One region of the Leuconostoc falkenbergense genome, then DNA from elsewhere that is predicted to be linked to it. Evidence: a T-box and tRNA genes for the amino acid it is inferred to sense, from the RefSeq annotation. Region 1 holds a T-box; the other regions hold tRNA genes.
The links. A T-box is a leader RNA that pairs with one kind of tRNA and senses whether it is charged. The one in region 1 lies ahead of thrS (threonine--tRNA ligase), so its partner is inferred to be a tRNA-Thr.

Region 1 (6,112 bases):
TCAAATGTTGGTACTTGGATTGTCACGACATTGTTATTATTTGCTGGTGTGATTATATTTTTCCGAATTCCAGCTCGTGATATTGCTGAAAAAAGTGTTGAGAAGGCACAAGCGGGTGTGGCATATATTCAAGAACAACGGGCTAACGCCCCTAAACGTGAGCCTTTTTTCAATAAAAACGGACGTAAAAAAGATATTACTGATTATGGCGATAATCCATTAGGTGTTGATCATTCGGCTGCGTCAGAAATGGACAATCAGGCTGAAAAGGTTACTGACGAGTTGCCTCAAAGCCACGAATTTATTGAACCAGAAATTAAGTGGAATGGTCCAGTAACGAATAATGAAAATAAACCGTCAGAGGAAGTGGTAACACCTGCCACAACATTATCAGAGGCTGATGAAGAAGTATCGCTAGCGACCGATACACCAGAAGCAAATAATCCAGATTATCAACTGCCATCAGCAGAATTGTTGACACAGGTACCTCCGGCGGATCAAACAAAAGAATTTAAAAGTTTGACTGAAAAGTCACGCCTAGTTCATGACACATTACAAAGTTTTGGTGTGGAAGCGGAAGTGACCAGTGTCTCATTGGGACCAACCGTTACGCAGTATGAATTAAAACCTGGACAGGGAGTTAAAGTTAACCGCATTGCTAATTTGGCAGATGACTTGGCGTTAGCCTTGGCGGCTAAATCAATACGTATTGAGGCACCGATTCCAGGAAAACCATATGTTGGTATTGAAGTACCAAATGATACACAAGCAACTGTCGGATTCCGAGATATGATTGAACATGCACCGTTTGATGATAATCCACTAAATGTGCCACTTGGCAGAGATGTTACAGGTAATATTATTATGGCCGATTTATCAGCCATGCCACATTTATTGATTGCCGGTTCAACAGGATCTGGTAAATCTGTGGGACTCAACGGCATTATCATTTCAATTCTACTTCGTGCTAAGCCTAATGAAGTTAAATTGATGATGGTTGATCCGAAGGTAGTTGAATTATCGATTTACAATGGGATCCCACATTTGCTAACACCAGTTGTTTCTGAGCCAAGAAAAGCTGCCAAATCATTGCAAAAAGTAGTTGACGAAATGGAAAATCGTTACAAATTGTTAGCGCAATTTGGCAAACGGAATATCGGTGAATATAACGCTGCGGTTGATAAACAAAATGCTGGTGCTATTGCAACAGGTGAGCCTATCATGCAAAAAATGCCCTACATTGTCGCAATTGTTGATGAGTTTGCAGATTTAATGAGTACGGTTGGTAGTGAAATTGAGGTTTCAATTGCACGATTAGGTGCCAAAGCCAGAGCTGCTGGAATTCATATGATCTTGGCTACTCAGCGTCCAGATGTTAAAGTGGTCAATGGGACTATCAAAAGTAACATTCCTGGTAGAATTGCTTTTAGAACGGCTTCAGGCATTGATTCACGTACGATTTTGGATAGTAACGGTGCAGAAAAGCTGTTAGGCAGAGGTGATATGATTTTTGCGCCACCTGGTAAGCCAACACAACGTGTGCAAGGTGCCTTCATTAGTAACGCTGATGTTACTAGTGTGGTAGAATTTGTTAAAGCGCAGCAAGAAGTCCAGTATTCTGAAGCTATGACGGTGACAGATGAAGAAGTTGCGCAAGATGGTAGTGATATATCGGATGGTAACAGTGAAGATGAATTGTTCCAAGACGCATTGCAATTTGTGATTGAACAACAAAAGGCATCGACTTCGTTATTACAACGACGATTTAGAATTGGGTATAATCGAGCTGCCAGATTAATTGATGACTTAGAAGCAAGTGGCTATATTGGCCCAGCTGATGGTTCAAGACCGCGGCACGTCAATGTTTCGGATGGCAGTTCCGGTATTGAACAGTAAGTGTAAAACAAGTGATATAAAAGGAGAGTAATATAATGGCATTATCAAAAGAACAAATAGCAGCATTACAAAACGTATATGACAATGGTATTCTTGATCATGATGACGTTGCCCATGATGCTTTGAAGCAGGTATTAGTGGATTTGAAAAAATAAATTGCAAAAGTTCTAAAACAGTGCTAAGATTGTTTTTAGAAACTTTGATGAGGACAACTTGATTACTGTGCGTTTAAAGAGAGTTCATGTTTGGTGGAAATGAACAGCGTAAGTTTGATAGACTACCTTTGAGTGGTGATAAGTAGGTAACGAAATTCATTCGGGTGACGCCGTTAATTGTCATTTAAGTTGCATCTTATGATGCAAAACTTGGGTGGTACCACGGTAAAGCGTCCCTTTGAGCCTTTTGGCTCAGAGGGACGCTTTTTTCAAGTGTTGCGCAGGGTTTCGAAACGTAATTTGATTATTTATGATGAAGAGGGAAAGTATATGACAGAAATTCAATTAACATTTCCAGATGGTGCTGTAAAATCTTTTGCAGCAGGTACAAAGCCAATTGAGGTTGCAGCTGGGATTTCAAAGTCTTTGGCCAAAAAAGCAGTTTCCGCTAAGTTGAATGGTCAATATGTTGGCATGAATGATGCGATTGAAAATGATGGCGAATTCGCATTAATTACGACAAGTGATGATGAAGCGTTGGAACTTTTACGTCATTCAGCATCTCATTTGTTGGCGCAAGCCTTAAAACGCATTCCTAAGTTTGCTAATATGCACTTTGGTGTTGGACCATTTATTGATAATGGCTTTTATTACGACACTGATAACGGTTCAGGTAATCAAGTTTCAATTGACGATTTTGCGGAAATTGAAGCCATGATGCACAAGATTGTTGCAGAAGATTTGCCAATTGTATCACGTGAAATTTCACGTGACGAAGCGTTGACATTATTTAAAAATGATCCATACAAGATTGAACTCATTAATGATTTGCCAGCCGATGAGAAAATCACAATTGCTGTTCAAGGCGATCATGTTGAATTAGACAAAGGTGGACTTGTGCCATCAACAGGTTGGGTAAAACATTTCAAATTAACTTCAGTTGCCGGAGCCTACTGGCGTGGTAAATCATCTAATCCAATGATGCAACGTATTTATGGTATTGCTGAATGGAAACAAGCGGACGTCGATGCTGAGGTTAAACGTCGTGAAGAAGCTAAAGAACGTGATCATCGTACCATTGGTCGTGATCTAGACTTGTTCTTTACTAGTCAAGAAGTTGGCTCTGGGTTGCCAGTGTGGTTACCAAATGGTGCAACTATTCGTCGACAAGTTGAACGTTATATTATCGACAAAGAATTAGCAAATGGCTACCAACATGTTTATACACCAGTGTTGTCGAACCTGAATTTGTATAAAACGTCGGGGCATTGGGATCACTATCGTGAAGATATGTTCCCACCAATGGATATGGGTGATGGCGAATTCCTAGAGTTGCGCCCAATGAATTGTCCTTCACATATTATGGTCTTCAAGCATAAGCCACGTTCATATCGAGAATTGCCAATGCGCATTGCAGAGCTAGGTATGATGCATCGTTATGAAAAATCAGGGGCTTTGACAGGATTGTCACGCGTTCGTGAAATGACTTTAAACGATGGGCATACATTTGTGGAACCTGAAAAGCTTGAAGAAGAATTTAAGTCAATTTTGACAATGATGATGGAAGTTTACCGTGACTTTGACATCACTGACTATCGTTTCCGTTTGTCGTATCGTGATCCTAAAAATACAGAAAAGTATTTTGATGATGATGACATGTGGGAAAAGTCTCAAGCGCAATTGAAACGCGCAATGGATGATCTTAACCTTGATTACTTTGAAGCAGAAGGTGAAGCTGCCTTTTACGGTCCAAAATTAGATGTCCAAACTAAAACAGCATTGGGTGGTGAAGAAACAATGTCTACCATTCAACTGGACTTCTTGTTACCAGAACGTTTTAATTTGACTTATATTGGTGCTGATGGACAAGCTAACCATCGTCCGGTTATGTTACACCGTGGTATTGTGGGCACAATGGAGCGCTTTACAGCTTACTTGATTGAAATGTATAAGGGCGCTTTCCCAACATGGTTAGCACCATTACAAGTGCAAATCATTCCCGTTAATGTTGATGCGCATGGTGAGTATTCTCGAGATATTCAACAAAAATTGCAAGCCGCTGGCTTGCGTGCACACGTTGAGACAAAGGATGCCAAGATGGGCTATTTAATCCGTGAGGCACAAACGAACAAAATTCCATATACTTTGGTTCTAGGTGATTCTGAAGTGGATGGTCAAACTGTCACAGTCCGTAAGTATGGGGAAGACAAGACACAAACCATGTCATTTGAAGATTTCCAAAACATCATATTGACTGATGTTTCACACTATTCACGTGAAGTAAACGATTAAAAAGTTCAATTATGGCGTTGTTAACAAAAGCACCCTACGAATTTCGCAGGGTGCTTTGCAGTAAGAGGAGAAGTAAAATATTAATATGTCAGAGACAAAAGAGAGTCATCAACCGCAGCAACATGGTTTGAAAAATAGACACGTTCAATTAATTGCTATTGGCGGCACAATTGGGACAGGTTTGTTTATGGGTGCTGGAAATTCAATTCATTTTGCTGGGCCGTCCATACTGTTCGTTTATCTAATCATTGGATTTTTTATGTTTGTTATGATGCGTGCGATTGGCGAGTTGCTATATGCAGATCCAACGCAGCACACTTTTATCACGTTTATTACCAAGTATATTGGTAATCGCGCGGGTTTCTTTGCACGGTGGTCGTATTGGCTAACAATTGTATTTATGGGCATGGCTGAGTTGACAGCTGTTGCAAAATACATTCAGTTTTGGCTACCAGATTTGCCAAGTTGGCTGATTCAAGTCGTGATTTTGGTATTATTGACATGTGTTAATTTGGTTACGGTTGCTTTGTATGGTGAAACGGAATTTTGGTTTGCAATGATTAAAATCGTAGCTATTTTGGCACTGATTGCCACAGGTATCATCATGGCTTTGACGGGCTTTAAAACGACGGTTGGTGATGTTGCATTCAGTAATGTCTGGCATCATTTTAGCCTATTTCCAAATGGTGTTGGTAACTTTATTAATGCTTTTCAAATGGTGATGTTTGCCTTTGTTGGAATGGAATTTATTGGTATGACAACGGCAGAAACTGAGAACCCTCGTGCTGTCTTGCCAAAAGCAATTAATCAAATCCCGTGGCGAATTCTGTTCTTTTACCTGGGTGCATTATTCATTATTATGACGATTTATCCTTGGCAAAAAATTCCTGCTAATCAAAGCCCGTTTGTTATGATATTCCAATTGGCTGGGATTAAATGGGCAGCAGCTTTGGTAAACTTTGTCGTATTAACTAGTGCGGCATCGGCTTTGAATTCGGTGTTATTTAGTGCTAGTCGAAATTTTTATGCCTTGGCCTATCAGTCAAAAGCCTCATTTATAAAACCATTCCGCAAAATGTCTCATGCTAAATTACCGGTGAGAGCAATTTTGTTTACATCTCTAATGATTGCATTTTCTGCAATTATTTCATTAATTCCAACGATTACAAACGCTTTTAGTTTTGTGACAAGTGCATCCACAGATCTGTTTTTGATGATTTATGTGCTTATTTTGATTGCTTATATGCGTTATCCTCAATCAGACAATTATATGCCGGATGGTTTCTTGGTTATTGCGCCAAAGGTTTTGGTGCCAATGGCCATTATATTCTTTGTTTTTGTGTTCATAACCTTATTTTTTAATCCAGAGTCGCGTATTCCGGCGCTTGGTTCAACGATATGGCTCATTGTCTTTGGTTTCATCGCGATGAGGCAGCCTAAAACAATTAGTCTTGAAAAGTAAGTCCTAGTGACTTGCTTTTTTATTTGATAACGATATGATGAATATTAGATTATAAAAAGGAAAAATTCATCATGGCTCATAAAAGAAAACTAAAACGGTCAGAAGTTCCGGTAAATCTGACTTGGAATTTAACTGATATTTTTAAAACGCCGGCAGACTATGAGAAGGCGTGCCAACAAACGACAGATACAATTAATCATTTTTCGTCCTTTAAAGATCATCTGGGTGATAGCGCTCAAAATTTATTGCTTGCAACTGAAAAGTTAGTGAATGTGATCGACGTTAATATTGATAAAACTTGGGCTTA
Region 2 (6,112 bases), 520 kb from region 1:
GCAACTGTTTGTCGCTCATGTTTATGAGAAAAATGGCGCTCTACTTTTAGAACAAAGGCCAGAAACAGGATTGTTAGCTAATTTTTGGACGTTCCCACTAACACCAATTAATAGTGTGGAAGATATTCAAGGCAACATGCTCAATATTAAGCCCGTGGTTCATATTTTCACACATCGCCGTTGGGAAATTTGGTTGGTCAAATCGACACCGATTACGCCGGATTCACGGCAAAAATACTTTAATCAAGAAGAATTGGCAGCATTAAGTCTGCCAAAATTACAATATAAATTGCTGGAGAAATTAAATGTTTCCGAATCTGAAATATAAAAATTTGTTTTTTTGGACAATAGAATTATTAGCACTGTCGGCACTAATTTGGATTGTGTCACGGTTTGATTTTTTGATGCAGCCGATATCAGTTTTCATTTCAACGGTATTCGTTCCGTTAATTGTGGCCGGCTTTTTGTATTATGTCTTGAAACCAATCTTGACCTTACTTGAAAAAATCACCATTAAAAATCATAAAATGCCACATCAACTGGCAGTGATCATAACATTTGTGCTGTTTTTGACTGTGATTGGTGGGGCTTTAATATTGCTGGTGCCAACCTTGGTTCGTGAAATGACCAATTTGATCAATGCTTTGCCGGGATTTGCTAAGACGGTCCAATCTTATGTTAATGATACGTTGCAAAGTAAATGGTTTAACAGTTTGCATTTGTCGATTGATGTTGATGAGGTGAAAAGCGCTGTTGGAAAGTATGCAGCTTCGTTTTTGACTATTACGGCGGGGACGCTAGGCAATGTGATTTCAACAATCACGTCAGTGACCATTAATTTAGTGACAATACCGGTTGTTTTATTCTATATGTTAAGTGACGGTAATCGTCTCCTACCAGCTTTACAACGTCTTTTTCCCGATCGTTTTGCTGATAATGTCGCAGATTTGACAAATAAGATGGACCACACGATTGAAAAGTATATTTCTGGTCAAGCAATCGAGATGCTGTTTGTCGGGGTGGCAATGGCGATTGGCTACCTAATCATCGGTCAACCTTATGCTTGGCTTTTAGGGGTCATCGCCGGCATTACTAATATTGTTCCTTATGTAGGTCCCTGGATTGGTGTCATTCCTTCCTTAATAGTGGCAGGAACGCAATCTTGGAAGCAAATGATTTTGGTATTAGTGGTCATGACAGTTGTTCAGCAATTGGATGGCAACTTTATTTATCCAAATGTGATTGGTAAATCATTACAGATTCATCCGCTGACAATCATGATTTTACTGATGGTAGCGGGTAACTTGAAAGGTATCGTTGGCATGATTTTGGTGGTGCCAGTCTATGCTGTGCTCAGAACTGTCATCAAATTTGGCACACAAATGCGTGAACTTACTAAAAATAAGTGATATAATCATACCATAGAAAGAGGTATCGCAATGCAAGCATTTGATTTTGACAAAAATATTAGTATTTTACGGCAGGCAAAAGGGCAAGCAATTCCATGGCATGAGACGACATACCCGTCTTATACGGCTGATATTTTGACGTTTGCGCAAAGTTATTTTAAGTCGGATGAATATGATAGAAATTTTGATCGCACGTTGCGCCAACATCAATTTCATGAAGGTTTGGCAGAGGCAGATGTAGCCCAATTAGCGAATACGTCTCAGGATTATAGCTTAATAAGAGCAATTGTATCAGCGATTATTCGCGGTGAAAAATACACACCGGGGATGTGGCAAGCGTTGGTGCAAAATGGGATTTTACTTGATTTGTTAGTAAGAGAACGTGATTTAAAACAAAAAGCCTAATGATTGTGACTAAAATAGGACTATGAACATTAAAAGGATCGATACAGAAAATAGTGTATCGATTCTTTTTTGATGATGAAAGTGGCTAACTAATTACAATCTATCTATATGTGTCAGCGTAACTATAAAATTGTGATTTATCAGAAAAATCGGCCATATATTGGCCATTCAGACCAGCTTGTTGTCCGATCACGCCTAAATCAATAATCAGTTTTTCATCAGCTTTTGAAAAATGAAGTTTTTCAGACGAGGCCGTGATACGGATATAATTAACCATTCTGTTTATTAAAGCCTCTGGGTTTTTACTGGTGTCTATTTGTTTGTTAACTTGTAATAGAATATCAGTGATATCGCGAATACCTGGGACAATAAGCTTAGATTGTAGCGATAAGTATAATAATTCAATGTTGTGCTTTGCTTCGATTACTGTTGTAACGTTTCTTTTTGTCATTTGTTGTTTCTCCTCGCTACTTCTATGTTACGCTTATTTGTGATCAAAGGTAAATAAACGCTTGACGTATAATCATTTTTCCAGTAAAATTAAAGGGTTGTGTTAGATATGCGGGTGTGGCGGAACTGGCAGACGCGCTGGATTTAGGTTCCAGTGGAGAAATCCGTGCAGGTTCGATTCCTGTCACCCGTATAATATGGTCGCCGCCATATTATTATATTGAGGTATCTGGTATTATTTGATATAATACTTGAGTACTTTGATCTGCCGACCTAGCTCAGTTGATAGAGCACCTCACTAGTAATGAGGGGGTCGCCGGTTTGAGCCCGGCGGTCGGCATAATTTATGAAAGCTTTGAATGAGTAATTATTCAAAGCTTTTTTTGTTTAATAGGGTATACTTCTATCTGGACATCTAATCGGATTAAATATATTTTTAATGAAATTATATTGACGTTATTCTAATTAAATGTTAATATTAAAAACATGTTTATAAGAAGGAGCATCAGATTATGCAAAAAAATGTAGTAAAAAACTCCGAAAATAAGTCAGTTCTTATTCTCAACTCTCTCATTATTATTATTTAATGAGGCGGTTGATTATTTTCAGTCGCTATAAAAAAAGCGACTGGATTTGATTCTCATATTGATTATTAGTGTTTTGCTAAGTCAATCTAGTTGCAGGTATTCTAATGATTTTGACAAACTGTCAATCAAACTATTAGAGCCAACAATAGATTGGCTTTTTTATATTCTAAAATGGAGATAGAATTCAATGAAGAAGAGAACAGGTGTTATTGTAGGTGTGCTTGGGGTTGCTGTGGTAGCTGGGTTTATGTATTTTCCCGGTCAACACAACAAAAATAGTAAAAGTCAAACATTGCAGACGATGATGAAAGATGACGTTATCACAATGAGCCCCATTATGCTCACAGATATTTATTCTGCCCAAGCACAAACTCAAGTTTATGAAGGCTTGTATCGTTATAAAGGAAATCGCGTTGTCACAGGTAATGCTGTCAAAGTAGTAAAACCCACGCAAAATGGTACAGTATATACTTTTAAGATTCGTGACAATGCAAAGTGGTCAAATGGCGATAAAGTGACAGCACAAGACTTTGTTACTGCAATCCAAGCGATTGCTGATCCTAAAACAAAATCGCAAAATTCAGCTGACGCGATATCAATCATTAAAAATTATGACGATGTTCATGATGGTAAAATATCTCCCAACAAAATTGGTGCCGTAGCACTTGATGCTCACACATTGCGGATTACTTTGACACAAGCTACACCAGCTTTTGATAAGTTAGCTACTTCAATTATTCCGGTAAACACCAAAGACTATAAAAAATGGGGGACCAAGTATGGGACATCCTCAAAATATATGGTGACGAATGGTGCCTATCAGATGACAGGCTGGACAGGGACTAATTCAAGTTTTACATTTACTAAAAATGCCAAATATTGGGATGCGCAACAAGTTAAAATTGAAAAAGTTAAAGTACGTGTGATTAAAACACCGATGACCGCAGCTAATGAATTTAAGAACAAACATTTAGACATTGCACAAATATCTGATGACTATATTAAAACGTATAAGAATACAAAGTATTATCATGCAACACCACAGGCGGTTGTGCGTGGCATTTATTTTAATGAAACAAGCAATAAGACAAATAATTTACATTTACGTCAGGCTTTTGGTTATTTAATTGATCGAAATACGATTACCTCTAATATCATGAATGACGGTTCGATGCCACAATCGAACGCTGTACCAAAAGGCGTGATGTCAAATCCAACAACGGGAACTGACTTTACGACAGATGCAGGAACACAATTCAAAGTTAACAAAGAAAAGGCAAAAGAGGAGTGGAAAGCTTATTTAAAAGAGGTTGGAAAAACAAGTGAGACGTTTAACATGACGTTCGATGATGATTCCACTAGCAAGAAGGTTGGTGCATATATTCAATATGCAGCTGAGCACGAGTTTAAAGGGATAACCATCAATACAAAGTATGAACCTCACGCACAACTAGTTTCAGAAGTATTGAAGCAAGATTTTGACATGGCGAATGTTGGTTTAAGTGTTAGTGTACCAGATGCTGCCTATCCATTAGCTATTGGAAAATCTGGTTATGGTTTGAATTTCTCAAAAGTTAATGACACAGATTACGATGCCTATTTGGACAAGGCTGCCAAAGAAGCTAATAATCCTAAAGAACGTTATCAAACCTTACAAACTGCCAATAAATATTTCACTAAGACAAAAGCTTATATGGTGCCGATTTATCAGCCAGTAACAGCAAATGCTGTTACTGATAAAGTTGGTGGTTTTCAAGGAAATAGTTTCCACTCGCCAGCCTATCAAGATATGTACTGGAAATAAAATAGAAAAGGATATTTAAAATGACAACGACTAAATACTATAACTTTAATGGATTCAATGATAAAACAGGTGATTTTGAAACGAATAAGTATGTGATTGTTAACAATGAAACAGGGCGCTACGTTGAAGTTGGAAATGGCGCGGGACCTAGTGCGACCAAGAGCGTGGATTTTCAAGGGAAATATCTAATGCCAGGATTGATTAATGCTCATATTCATGTCGACTCTGATGTCTACAATGAATTTGGTAAACCAAATTTTGGTGTGAATAATGAACAGGAACATGTTAGAGCAGTTATGGCAGCTGCTCATAATATGAAAAATATGCTTCATCATGGCGTAACTGTGGTACGCAATGTTGGTACATCATGGATGACAGATATTGAGATGGCGCGTTTGCAACGTGAAGGTAGTATTGAGGGACCTATGATGGTGGCCAGTGGTGCTGCGTTTTCCATGACAGGAGGTCATGGTAGCGGTGGGGGTGGTATCGAAGTTGATGGGCCAGATGAAGTCCGCAAGTCTGTACGACAAGCAATGAAATCTGGTGCACAAATCATTAAATTCATGGTTACTGGTGGTGTTAGTGCTGGTGATTTTGAAAATCCAGATCAAGTACAATTAAATGAAGACGAAGTCCATGCTGGCGTCATCGAAGCACATAAAAAAGGTATCAAAGTAGCTGCACATGCTCAGGGTACAGAGGGAATTAAAATTGCCGTTCGTGCTGGTGTGGACTCGGTGGAACACGCATTTCATCTTGATGATGAGGCAGTTGAACTGATGAAAGAGCATGGGACATCAGTAGTGCCAACTATGATTGCTATGAAGCGAATTATTGATCGACCTAATGAGGTGCCATCATGGATGATTGAGCGTGCCACAACCCATTGGGAAGCACATCAAAAAAGTGTCGCAAAAGCTGCTGCTTCGGGCGTTAATATGGTTATGGGAACTGATTCTGGCACACCATTTAATGGTTTTGGCGATGAGAGTGCCGTTGAGATGGATATGATGGTTGAATTTGGTAAAATGACACCCCAAAATGTTTTACAATCAGCCACAATTAATGCGGCTAATATGATGGCTATTGAACAGGATTATGGTTCAATTTCGGTTGGAAAATTTGCTGATTTCATTGTCATGCAAGAAAATCCAGCGGAGAATATGAAAGCACTTCAGCAAGATAATAAATTTGTTTTTCAACACGGACATGCCGTTGTTTTTGAAGAATCATAAGATAATCCAAATTTTAAAACTATATTCTTTGTAGCGAACACGGGCAATTAAGTATTTGTATGAGGCAGAAGCATTACGCAAAGCAGGTTTGAATGTCTATCTACCAACAAAAGGTGAAACATTGGTGTATTAAAATTTGAATTGGCGCATTGATTGCGTTAAAATTATTCTCGTATCAACGGGATGTAGCTCAGCTTGGTAGAGCACCATGTTCGGGAC
Region 3 (6,112 bases), 310 kb from region 1:
TGCAGCATAGTCAAAATCACCCTTTTCTATGACGACACTACCTAATGTTGTGCCATGCCCGCCAATAAACTTAGTAGCAGAATGAACAACAACATCAATACCATAATCAAAAGGTCTAACTAAAAATGGTGTAGCAAATGTTGAATCGACAATAGAAATAATATGGTGTTTTTTAGCAATATTAGCAACCGCTTCGAAATCAATAATGTTGATTTTGGGATTACCTAAACTCTCGAAAAATATGGCCTTAGTATTGGTCTTGATAGCTGTTTCAAAATTTTTAGGATCATCAGGATCGACAAAAGTAACATCAATATCTAATTTTTTCAAAGTCTCAGAGAAAAGTTCTACTGTGCCACCATACAAAGTTGACGCCGCCACAATATGATCACCGGCACCGGCTACATTAAGAATAGCGGCCGTAATAGCAGCTGCTCCCGACGCTAAAGAAATTGCTGCAGTCCCACCTTCCAATGCTGCAATACGTGCTTCAAAGGCTGTATTTGTAGGATTAGTCAACCGACCATAAATATTACCAGCATCTGTCAAAGCAAATCGTCCGGCTGCTTCCTTAGTATTTTTAAAAACGTATGAACTTGTTTGATAAATGGGCACTGCACGTGCTCCAGTAGCAGGATCTGGTTTTTCTTGACCGGCATGAAGTTGTAAGGTTTCAAATGCATATTTTTTATTTAATTCAGTCATGTTTATTTCCTCATATTTTTAATTTTCAACAATAGTGTCGTACCTGATTAAACAATACACATTCGTGTTTTCACCAATCCACAGCCCAGTAGCTGGCTAAGTGCACGAGTGATACTATAAAAGCGTGTTGGCGTTATTTTTTGCATACCACTTCTCCTGAATTTTATGCATTAGATTGAAATAATAATATCGAACCAATAATTATTTACAAAAAAAATCCTGCAATCTAAATAATTAGATTACAGGACGACTAAATAATCGTGTTACCACCTGACATTCATGCACCTGTTAAAAAGCACACCTTAATCTGATCATCAAATTACTTGAGAATCAGTTTCGCGATATCGGGCTCTCCCGAGTAAGACTAATAGATTTTTTGATACAATCACTCATCTTACCATTAACTCCAAGACCATTATTCGTATATTAGCGTTGCTTACTTCCACCAAACGTAAACTCTCTGTGAACGCGCCTATACTACTCATCTTTTCTTCGTTAGATACAATTTACTCTAATCAAATTAGTTTGTCAACATTTTTATGTTATCATTATAACTTTAATTTAATTTAAATCTTATAAATAGACAATATATTAGTATTCCAAATATAAATCACTATTAATTAACAGACTATTTATGCAATGCTGGTTACTAAATAATTAGGTTGTCTCTTTTTAAAAACATTATTATAGATGACAGTGTCATTTGATTATCTAGAGCATAAGTTTAAACATTTCTTTAACATCTTGTCTTCACCATTATTTCACTGTACCTTTGGTGCGCCCTTCCAAACAGCAATTTCTCCGGTGCCATTTTTGTTATCAATATAGTCCGCCACATTATCGGATTGATACGCTTTAACAAATTTTTTGATTGCAACACTATTTTTCTTGCTTTTTGTTGTTGCAATAATATTAATGCCGCCATGTGTACTCTTATTAACTGGCTGTACATATATCGCTGACTTAATGGATCGACCAGATCCGACGATAAAGCTAGGATCAATTGAGGCAACATCTACTTCCGGCAAAGTTCTAACCAATTGATCAGTTGCTAATTCTTTAAATTTCAGATTCTTCTTATTCTCAACGATATCTTTAACCGTGGGATCTTTTACATTACTGGCTATTTTAATCAATCCTGCAGATTGCAATACCAACAAAGATCTGCCTTGAGTGACCTTACTATTAGAAATACCAACCGTTCCATTTTCTGGAATATCTTTAATTGATTTGTGCTTGTCGGAATATAAGCGACCAGCCACTAAAATTGTTTCCCCCACAGGTACAATATTAGACTTATGGCTCTTGTTCCAATCATTCAAAAAGATATAATGCTGAAACGCATTTGCATCAATATCGCCTGATGTTAACGCAGCGTTAGGTTGTGTATAATCAGTGAACGTTTTTATTTTTAAGGTCAATCCTTCTTTTTTGGCATTATTTTTTATAATTTTCCATTGCTTGTCTGTGCGTTTATCGCCTGCCATGATACCAACTGTCAGTGTCTCTTGATCTTTACTTTTGGTCTGTGGACCAAAGCTGGCATAGGCAATACCGGCGATAGCGACGACCGCCACACCACCAACAACCCATTTAATTGTTTTACTCATGATACGTATTTCTCCCTGTTTTCTCTAAATGATAATTCCTGATTTTTAGAATGGCGATGAACGAGCTATTTTTCAATCAAAAAAGCCGCTTCTGTACTTTATAAATACAGAAGCGGCTTACCATAAGCGCGATACCATTCTGAGTTTGGACTATTTGTTACCAAATAGTTGCTCACTAACCATCGGGCATCGGGAAATGATCCTAGCCGAATGGTGTGCCCGTTAACGGGGGCCAAATCGTTGCAAACTAAACAGTAAACCGATTCGTCTGCACCAATCACAGGTCATTTTCACAATCGCACGCACGCTAACTCACATCTCCCGTTAGCTTTCTTGGCTTTGATAAACTGTTACTTTCCTGTTCAATTCGTTTCACTCTAAAAATCGTTATAGATAATACTACATCCCATTCATTCTAATGTCAACCAACAACTTAAATGATCACTGCGTTTTATTCCAAACAAATATTTTAGTAAAAGCTAGTTGGTAAATTTTGCAGTGAATATTCAGAGAAAAGCAATATCATGAACAATCCACAACAACAATTCTTAATGGTGCTTTCGTTGTTGATTTAGGTAAGTATAAAACATGCCCAACTTCTCAATTTACAAGAAGTTGGGCATGTTTATGATTATAAATTTATAAGTAGATATGCCGACGAGAGGATTCGAACCTCCGACCCCAGGTTTACGATACCCGTGCTCTACCAACTGAGCTACGTCGGCATGACTCCGACTGCCGGGCTCGAACCGGCGACAACCTGATTAACAGTCAGGTGCTCTACCAACTGAGCTAAGTCGGAATGACATTTGTTGCTTAACACAACTATTTTATTATGCCATGAACAACCCTTCATGTCAACTATTTATTAGTTGAAAAAAGAAGTAAACCAAGCGGTTTACTTCTCATAAAACTCCGACTGCCGGGCTCGAACCGGCGACAACCTGATTAACAGTCAGGTGCTCTACCAACTGAGCTAAGTCGGAATAACATTGCTGACACAACTTAATAATTATAACTAATTGTGCAGCAATTTGTCAATACTTTTCTCATAAAACGTTCTAATAAATCGAATGATTCATTTATTCTGGACGCATTGTTGGGAACAAAACCACATCACGAATTGTGTCTGAATCAGTCAATAGCATAATCAAACGATCAATACCAACACCCAATCCACCCGTCGGTGGCATACCGTATTCCAAAGCCTCAATAAAGTCTTCATCAATACCCTCGGCCTCATCGTTACCATTTTCACGCTCGGCTGCTTGTGCCTCAAAACGTGCACGTTGATCGATTGGATCATTTAATTCAGTAAAGGCATTGGCGTATTCACCACCCATGATGAACAACTCAAAACGGTCGGTGAAACGTGAATCGTCAGCATTGCGCTTTGCTAGTGGTGAGACTTCAACAGGATGACCATAGACAAACGTTGGCTGAACTAAAGTATCTTCAACAAATTCCTCAAAGAATGCATTGATGATGTGACCAACTGCCCAATACTTTTCGTACTTAACATGATGTTCATCAGCCAATTTTTGTGCCTCTTCGACCGACATATCTTGCCAAAAATCAACACCTGTGCGATCTTTAATCAAGTCAATCATATGTGCACGTTCAAAGTTCTTTGATAAATCAATTTCAGTACCCTGGTACGTGATTTTTAGGTCATCAGAAACAACGCTTGCGGCTGCCTTAAAAATACCTTCGGTTTCATTCATGACATCAGTGAAATCCCAATAAGAGGCATACGATTCCATCGTCGTAAATTCAGGATTATGCTTAGGATCCATCCCTTCATTTCGGAAAATACGTCCAATTTCATAAACACGTTCCATACCACCAACAACCAAGCGCTTCAAATAAAGTTCTGTGGCAATACGCATATACATATCAATGTTCAAAGCGTTGTGATGTGTGATAAATGGACGAGCGGCAGCGCCACCAGCTTCTGTTTGTAGAATTGGTGTCTCCACTTCCAAGAACTCATTTTTGTCCATGTAAGCGCGAATGGCTGATATAATGTGTGACCGTTGCTGGAACTTTTTGAATGATTCCTCATTAGCAATCAAATCCAAATAGCGCTTACGGTAGCGTGTTTCGACATCTGAAATACCATGGAACTTGTCAGGCATTGGACGCAACGCCTTTGATAGGTGTGTCAAATGCGTTGCCAAAACCGTTAATTCGCCGGCTTCCGTCTTCATCATGATACCCTTAATACCAAGAAAATCGCCCAAGTCAGCGCGCTTAATAATTGGGTAATTTTCGCCTAAGTCATCGCGCTTAGCATAAACTTGAATTTTGCCTGACACATCGCGAAAGTCCGCAAAAATAACTTTACCGGCACCACGCTTAGCCACCATACGGCCAGCAATCGTCACCTCATGTTGTCCTGCTTCAAGTTCTTCTAAAGTACTATTATCGTACAAATCATGCAATTCTTGCGCTTTTGCTGAGCGTTCGAATCGTTTGCCAAATGGATCTAAATGTAAATCATCAACAAGAGTCGCTAACTTCTGACGACGGGCTAACATTTGATCATTAAGGGCTTTTTCTTCAGCCATTCGTATAAAATCCTTCCCTGATGAGCGCTTTTTGAACGCACTCCCACTAATTAAATATCATACCAAAAAAACGACATAATCTCAAAATTATGCGTTATTTTCTTCAATTTGTTGCAAAATTTCTTGTAATTCTGTCGCAGTAAAAAAGTAACGTTTACCTGAAAACTTACCAACAACTTCTGCACCATCATCTTCATCAATCATGGCTTTTATTTCTGCTGCCGGTAACGTAGCTAACATCTTAGCGTAGGCTGATTTTGGTGGCTCTGCTGCTAAACCAACACCGGCTGTTTGCAAAATATTAACTTCACCTTTTCCAAATATTTCTTCTAAAATGTTTAGCGGTGTGTACCCATCTGACAGCATATCAGACAGCGGCCGCATGTTAGCCAGTCCTTTTTCAAGCTGATCAATAGACGCATCGCTGGCGTCTGGTAATGCTTGTACTAAAAAGCCACCCGCCACACCAACAGTATCATCTTCGTTCATGTAAACCGAAACACCAATTGCTGATGGAATCTGTTCAGACTGTGCCAAATAGTAGGTAAAATCATCACCAATTTCACCACTCACCAGTTGACTCTGTCCAATATACGGATTGGCGTATGGTGCAAATTTGGTAACTTGCAAAACACCATTGTGCCCGACCGCTTGGGCAACATCCAATTGTCCAGAATCAGTTACAATCGCATCCAGTTGCGGATTAGTCACATACCCACGTACACTACCTTTAGCGTCAGCTTCTACCACAACATTGCCAATTGGACCACGTCCATTGAGCTGAATTGAGAGACGTTCTTCTCCTTTTAAAACAGCCTGCGCCATCAACGTCGACGCTAATAAACCACGTCCCAAAACAACGGAAGCAATACGCGTTGTATTATGAGTTTGTGCTGCTTCTCGGACCAAATTTGTCCCATTTACAGCAAATGCACGAAAATCGTTATTTTTTGTAATTGCCTTAATAAACTGATCAGCCATTTAATTATTTTCCTTAACTTCAAATAAAAAAGTCGACCCAACGGTCAACTTCTATTTTACTAATTTTTATCATGATTGTCATCAGCAGGTGCATCATCAGGTACTTCAACAACTTCTGAATCGGAGGTTGTATCATCATCTTTTGACTCACTGTCTGGATGTTCATACTTTTCTTCAGCTTGAGAATCCTTAGCATCAGCAGCAGCTTTGGCTTCTTCAAACGACTTAGCCGTTGCCAATTGATCA

Region 2: it encodes a tRNA-Thr, which carries the amino acid that the T-box ahead of thrS (threonine--tRNA ligase) is inferred to sense. The anticodon was not compared.
Region 3: it encodes a tRNA-Thr, which carries the amino acid that the T-box ahead of thrS (threonine--tRNA ligase) is inferred to sense. The anticodon was not compared.

The regions. Positions count from the first base shown of each region.
Region 1 is NZ_CP174386.1:695,704-701,815, forward strand. It holds gene ACI3ES_RS03460 (DNA translocase FtsK) at 1-1,896, shown strand, start outside; T-box leader at 2,087-2,292, shown strand; gene thrS (threonine--tRNA ligase) at 2,382-4,343, shown strand; gene ACI3ES_RS03470 (amino acid permease) at 4,429-5,805, shown strand; gene pepF (oligoendopeptidase F) at 5,877-6,112, shown strand, end outside.
Region 2 is NZ_CP174386.1:173,799-179,910, forward strand. It holds gene mutY (A/G-specific adenine glycosylase) at 1-328, shown strand, start outside; gene ACI3ES_RS00880 (AI-2E family transporter) at 306-1,409, shown strand; gene ACI3ES_RS00885 (DUF6508 domain-containing protein) at 1,440-1,814, shown strand; gene ACI3ES_RS00890 (bacteriocin immunity protein) at 1,915-2,265, opposite strand; tRNA gene ACI3ES_RS00895 (tRNA-Leu) at 2,376-2,457, shown strand; tRNA gene ACI3ES_RS00900 (tRNA-Thr) at 2,532-2,604, shown strand; gene ACI3ES_RS00905 (peptide ABC transporter substrate-binding protein) at 3,039-4,655, shown strand; gene ACI3ES_RS00910 (amidohydrolase family protein) at 4,676-5,893, shown strand; tRNA gene ACI3ES_RS00915 (tRNA-Pro) at 6,073-6,112, shown strand, end outside.
Region 3 is NZ_CP174386.1:388,741-394,852, reverse strand. It holds partial or broken gene ACI3ES_RS02030 (O-acetylhomoserine aminocarboxypropyltransferase/cysteine synthase family protein) at 1-705, opposite strand, end outside; T-box leader at 945-1,207, opposite strand; gene ACI3ES_RS02025 (MetQ/NlpA family ABC transporter substrate-binding protein) at 1,467-2,315, opposite strand; tRNA gene ACI3ES_RS02020 (tRNA-Thr) at 2,968-3,040, opposite strand; tRNA gene ACI3ES_RS02015 (tRNA-Asn) at 3,045-3,117, opposite strand; tRNA gene ACI3ES_RS02010 (tRNA-Asn) at 3,229-3,301, opposite strand; gene lysS (lysine--tRNA ligase) at 3,398-4,885, opposite strand; gene hslO (Hsp33 family molecular chaperone HslO) at 4,973-5,866, opposite strand; gene ftsH (ATP-dependent zinc metalloprotease FtsH) at 5,926-6,112, opposite strand, start outside.